Bacillus pumilus: one gene and its partner. The protein of the gene in region 2 binds, or shares a complex with, the protein of the main gene of each other region. Links are inferred from orthologs where the notes say so. Each region holds a gene or a part of one and is shown on either strand. Other genes may lie near its edges. The genes, in order: GPS65_RS01730 and GPS65_RS07600.

Evidence for each region.
Region 1: the proteins of GPS65_RS07600 (region 2) and GPS65_RS01730 are in contact, whole or in part, in a solved structure (PDB 1F51), measured with the Bacillus subtilis proteins. The link is inferred for Bacillus pumilus from one-to-one orthologs.

The regions. Positions count from the first base shown.
Region 1 is NZ_CP047089.1:356,804-359,848, reverse strand. What follows is about bases 17-2,727. They hold GPS65_RS01730 (response regulator), read right to left. Parts: upstream 1,704-2,727; coding sequence 1,329-1,703; downstream 17-1,328. Other genes in these bases: pyrG (glutamine hydrolyzing CTP synthase), read right to left, coding at 2,456-2,727; GPS65_RS01725 (DUF2529 domain-containing protein), read left to right, coding at 1,884-2,414; GPS65_RS01735 (class II fructose-bisphosphate aldolase), read right to left, coding at 293-1,150; fsa (fructose-6-phosphate aldolase), read right to left, coding at 17-181. In the rest of the region: more of fsa, read right to left, coding at 1-16; more of pyrG, read right to left, coding at 2,728-3,045. UniProt on the Bacillus subtilis protein: Key element in the phosphorelay regulating sporulation initiation. Phosphorylation of spo0B during sporulation initiation.
Region 2 is NZ_CP047089.1:1,567,465-1,570,587, reverse strand. Bases 335-3,123 are described here. They hold GPS65_RS07600 (sporulation initiation phosphotransferase B), read right to left. Parts: upstream 2,127-3,123; coding sequence 1,542-2,126; downstream 335-1,541. Other genes in these bases: rplU (50S ribosomal protein L21), read right to left, coding at 3,032-3,123; GPS65_RS07590 (ribosomal-processing cysteine protease Prp), read right to left, coding at 2,679-3,017; rpmA (50S ribosomal protein L27), read right to left, coding at 2,382-2,666; obgE (GTPase ObgE), read right to left, coding at 335-1,511. Outside these bases: GPS65_RS07610 (ACT domain-containing protein), read right to left, coding at 1-169; more of obgE, read right to left, coding at 225-334. UniProt on the Bacillus subtilis protein: Key element in the phosphorelay regulating sporulation initiation. Acts on spo0A. Mediates reversible phosphoryl transfer from spo0F to spo0A.

The DNA of each region.
Region 1 (3,045 bases), 1.2 Mb from region 2 along the record:
AAATAACTTCTGCACTGACAGAACCTGATACTACGTCAGTGATTTCGCGAAGACGGTCGTGGAATGATACGTCCTTTTCTTTCGCTACTAAACTAGGGTTTGTTGTGACGCCTGCTAAAATGCCAAGCTCGTGCGCCTCTTTGATGTCTGCGATATTCGCTGTATCTACGAAAAATAACATAACTGTGCCACTCTCCTATCAATAAATTGTCTGAAATGTAAATTTGATTGCGCTTTCTCAAGATATGGAGAAAACCGCCTGTGACTCAGGCGGCTTTCGGTTCTCATCAAATTATGCTTGGTTAGAAGAACCAAATTCACGCATTTTGCCGATAACAGTCGCTTTAATTGCGTCACGAGCTGGTCCAAGATATTTACGTGGATCATACTCTTCTGTTTTTGCAGCAAGTGTTTCGCGTACTGCTTTCGCAGAAGCAATTTGGTTTTCAGTGTTTACATTGATTTTTGCTGTACCAAGTGAAATTGAGCGCTTGATGTCAGCAGTTGGGATACCTGTTCCGCCATGAAGAACAAGTGGAAGACCTGTCATTTTACCAATTTCTTCCATTTCAGTGAAGCCAAGGTTTGGTTCACCTTTGTATGGACCATGAACTGAACCTAATGCAGGTGCAAGGCAGTCAATGCCAGTACGTTCTACAAGCTCTTGGCACTCTTTTGGATCAGCATAAATAACGCCCTCAGCGATGACGTCATCTTCTTGTCCGCCAACAGTTCCAAGCTCAGCTTCTACAGATACACCATGGAAATGTGCAAGCTCAACTACTTTCGCAGTTGTTGCTACGTTCTCATCGAATGGATGGTGAGAAGCATCGATCATGACAGAAGTAAATCCTGCATGGATTGCTTTTGCACAAGATTCAAAGCTTGAACCGTGATCTAAATGAATCGCAACAGGAACTGTTACATTATATTCTTCGATTAACGCTTTAACCATTGCGACAACTGTTTTGAAGCCGCCCATGTAGCGTCCTGCTCCTTCAGATACTCCTAAGATAACTGGAGATTTCTCTTCTTCAGCAGCTAGTAAAATCGCTTGCGTGAATTCTAAATTATTTAAGTTAAACTGTCCAACAGCGTAACCTTTTTCCTTTGCGTCTTTCAACATTTCTGTCATTGAAACTAAAGGCATGATGAAAAATCCTCCCTATGTAGCTAATTTGCTTACTAAAAAAAGCTCTCCACCCTAGCATGACCAGAATTTCTCGCCATATGTAAACTTTCAAAGTCAGATCGCTTTCTTCTTCTTATCTAGGATACCAATTATTCGACAAATCGGCAACAGAATGACTCGATTCAATCATTTCCATCTAACCGTTTGTTTCGAGCGGCAAGTATTCTTTGACAGCATCTCTGATCTCATCAATATCAAAAGGTTTCGCAAAGTGCGTCAAAGCACCGAGTTCTTTGGATTCTTGGATCATGTCTAATTCGCCATAGGCTGTCATAATGATGACACGGATGTCTTCATCAATTAATTTCATGCGTTTTAAAATTTCAATTCCATCCATTCCGGGAATCTTCATATCAAGCAACACAAGGTTTGGTCTATGATTTTTCACAATATCTAACGCCTGAAGCCCATTGGCTGCTTGGAAGGTTTGATAACCTTCTTTATGAAACACTTCATTCAACAATATTCTAATACCATATTGATCATCGACAATTAAAATTTTCTCATTCATCTGTTACACCCCATTGCTTTCATTTTTCGCCATAAAAAGAGCTGTTGTTAAATAATTCTGTTTGATTTTCACATTTCCTTTATTTATAATAGTTTACTTTACGACATTTTCTGAGCATTTTTCCTAATATTCTCTTTATATTCTATTATAAAATGATCTGACCGAAGGAGGAAATCCGTCTTGTTAAAAATTTTCACGACTCAGTTATCAGGTATTTTTTCACGTATTGGAGAAAAGCAGGCTGAAGCGATCGAGGATGGTGCACGCCTTCTTGCACAGGCCGTTGTCAGTGGACATGGTGTTTATTTTCACGGAAAGAATGAACTGGCTGCTGTAGCCCTAGAGGCAACTGAAAGCAAGGAGCCATTTCCAGGTGCGAAAGTACTGCCGCTTGATCAAGCAGAGCGCAGCTTGCTTCATCCAAGCGATAGAGTGCTACTATTTTATTCAGAACCAGAAGACGAGGAGATTCAATCTCTTGTAAAAGAGCTGCACGCGCAAGGGACGCCTGTTGTTGGTGTCGGGCCCGCACAAAAGGAGCCGTCCATGATTGAAGAGCATTGTGATGTCCATATTGATTTTCAGCTTAAGAAGCCGCTTGTGCCTGCTGATGACGGGACAAGGTTCGGTTACCCTGCTTTAATGACATGTTTATACGTCTACCACGCTCTATCGTTTACTTTGAAAGAAATCGTTGAGGAATATGAATAAAAAAACTGCCGAGAAGATCATTCTCTCGGCAGTTTTTTGTTTTATTTTGATTCAGATGCTTGCAGTGAAGCACCAACGAAATCTCTAAATAATGGCTGAGGTCTTGTCGGTCTTGAGACGAATTCTGGGTGGAATTGAGAAGCAAGGAACCAAGGGTGATCCTTCAGCTCGATAATTTCAACAAGACGTCCGTCTGGGCTTGTACCAGAGAAGACAAATCCTGCAGCTTCCATTTGCTGTCTGAATTCGTTATTGAACTCATAGCGATGGCGGTGGCGTTCGTAGACCACTTCATCGTTGTATGCTGCAAATGCTTTGGAGTCTTCATTTAATTTACATGGATATAGACCAAGACGAAGTGTTCCGCCTAGATCATCTACATCCTTCTGTTCTGGAAGAAGGTCAATGATTGGGAATGCTGTTTCAGGATCAATTTCCGCTGAATGAGCTCCTTCAAGGCCTAGTACGTTTCGTGCATATTCAATCGACGCAACTTGCATTCCTAAGCAAATTCCGAAGAAAGGCACTTTGTTTTCACGGGCATATTGTGTCGCAATGATTTTCCCTTCCACTCCGCGGTCTCCGAAGCCTCCAGGAACGATGATGCCGTCTACATCTTGTGCGAAATCAG
Region 2 (3,123 bases):
CAGCATCTCTGTATTTATAAAAAGCACTGCGGCTTAAATCCGCTTGTTGAACAGCATCGGCAACTGAATCCGCTTTTTTGCGATCGAGAAGCTTTTTGACTTCAAGCGTTTTTCGCATCGCATCTGGAAGGACATCCTCTCTTACTAAATAGAACGTTTCTTCTTTCACCTGTTTTCTCCCCTTTTAAAAACGGGAGAGCCCATGGACTGGACCCTCCTGTTGATCAATCAATAAATTCAAATTCAAATTCAAGCAGACGAATGATGTCGCCATCTTGTGCACCACGCTCACGCAAGGCATCATCGACACCCATTCCGCGCAATTGTCTAGAGAATCGTTTCACGGACTCATCTCTTGAGAAATCTGTCATCTTAAACAGTCGCTCAAGTGCTTTACCCGTAATGACAAATGTACCGTCAGGATCTCTTGTGATCTCAAATGGTGCATCTCCCTCATCAAACCTGTACATCACGCGGTTATCAGACAGTTCCTCTTCATTATAAAGCGGGAATTCGGGAGTTGTTTCAAGCTGATTGGCGATTTCAAATAAAAGCTCACGAAGCCCTTCTCTTGTGATCGCACTAATAGGGAACACTTTATAATCATCCGTTAATTTTTCTTTAAATGCCGCTAGATTGTCAGCTGCATCTGGCATGTCCATTTTGTTCGCTACAATGATTTGTGGACGCTCAGTCAATCTCATATTGTATTGCTCAAGCTCTTCGTTAATGGTCACATAATCTTCGTACGGGTCACGTCCTTCAAGTGCTGACATATCAATGACATGAACAATGACACGTGTCCGCTCAATGTGACGTAAAAATTGATGACCTAAGCCAACGCCTTCATGCGCGCCTTCGATCAGTCCTGGCAGATCCGCCATGACGAAGCTTCGGTTATCATCTGTTTCGACAACCCCTAGGTTCGGCACAAGCGTTGTAAAATGATAATCCGCAATTTTCGGTTTCGCAGCAGAGACAATGGATAGCAGCGTCGACTTCCCGACACTTGGGAAACCTACAAGTCCAACATCTGCAAGTACTTTTAATTCTAAGATGACGTCACGTTCTTTACCTGGCTCGCCATTTTCAGAAAGCTGTGGTGCAGGGTTTGCCGGTGTTGCGAAACGTGAATTTCCTCGGCCGCCTCGGCCGCCTTTTGCAATGACTGCCCGCTGCCCATGCTCGGTTAAGTCTGCAAGTACTTGTTCTGTCTCTGCATCCGTCACAACCGTACCGGGCGGAACTTTGACAATCATTTCTTCCGCATTTCGGCCATGCTGGTTTTTACTCATTCCGTGCTCGCCGCGATCCGCCTTAAAATGGCGTTTGTAACGAAAGTCCATCAATGTTCTGAGTCCTTCGTCTACTTCAAATACCACATCTGCACCATTTCCACCGTCGCCGCCAGCCGGTCCGCCTTTTGGCACATATTTTTCACGACGAAACGCCACCATACCGTTTCCGCCGTCACCGCCTTTAACATACACTTTAACCTGATCTACAAACATAACTTCCTCCGTTTCTCTGCATCACATATCTCATTCTTGCCTCAAACAAAGCTCAATCATGGACTCATGACTTGTCACATGAAATTGAACTACACTCATACATGGATAGTTTGCGTCATGAAACGCATTTAACGCATCCAAACTTGTTAATTTTCCTTTGAAATCAAAATATAAGACCACATCATTCTCTTCATGATCTGTTTGGAACGTGACCGTTAAATGATTTTCAGTTTTTTGGCAAACTGATTGATCGAATATCGAAAACAACTCCTGTGATACCGTTAGCAGCTGCGATTCATATGCTGATAAGTCTCGGGTTTCACCAAGCACTTCATATTCTAGGGTGATAAAATGCGACTCCCAATTAAATGTTAGAAAGTAATAGGCCAATTGGGGAATTTTTAAATTTGAGAGTTTGGATTCATGCTGTGCTTCAATGACCATTTCTTCTATAATTTCAAACACACGGTCATATTTTTCTAATGTCAAGTTGCCCTTGATCAGCTGCAATTTATTCATCCAGTCATGTCTTGAACGACTGAGCAGATAGATCAATTCATTTGTTAATGCAACGTGAGTTAATTTTTCGTTTTGTTTACTTGATATCTCTTCCATTATCGCACTCCCAATCGTTTGGTCTCTCTTTTAGGAGTCTTATCATCAATATGTCTCCCTGAATTATAACAGAGAAGACAGCATAGAAAAACACTAGTTATGTGAGGAAAGGTTGTTTTTTCTGATCTATAGGAGAAAATGAGGCAAAGTCAGCAAACGTTCTTTGATATTGATGGAGTGCATCTTCTTTTTCATCTTCGATACTACTTGTAAAAAGTGAAAAAAACTCCAGTCAATGACCGGAGTTTTTAGCAATTATTGTGCCGCAGGATATACGCTCACTTTTTTACGGTCACGACCGAAACGTTCGAATTTAACTGTTCCGTCGATTTTAGCGAAAAGAGTGTCGTCGCCTCCGCGCCCAACGTTTTCACCTGGATAGATTTTCGTTCCACGTTGACGATAAAGGATAGAACCACCAGTTACGAATTGACCATCAGCACGTTTAGCGCCTAAACGTTTAGACTCAGAGTCACGTCCGTTCTTTGTAGAACCTACCCCTTTTTTAGATGCGAAAAATTGAAGATCTAATCTAAGCATGAAGTTCACCTCCTATTTTTTTGTAGATATTCTCACATAATCGTGATAATCTCGTTCAATTGTTTCTAAGGAAACGACCATACCTTCTAAAAGCAGCTGGGCTTTTTCAAAGGATACTGGATCTGTATCAACCGGCATTTCAAAAGAGAAATAGCCGCCTTCCTCGCCAATATCAAGCAGAGGGTCCAATCCTGTCAGTGCAATAATTGAATTGACTGAGCCGAAAACAACAGCAGATACTCCTGCACAAACGAGATCCTGACCTTTTTCAGCAAACTCGGCATGTCCAGTCATCTGAAAAGACGTAATGCTTTCATCTGCTTTCGACCGAGTAATGGTTGCTTTGATCATATCACTCACACGCCTTAAGCGTTGATTTTTTCGATAACAACTTTAGTGTAAGGTTGACGATGACCTTGTTTCTTGTGGTTGTTTTTCTTCGGTTTGTACTTGAACA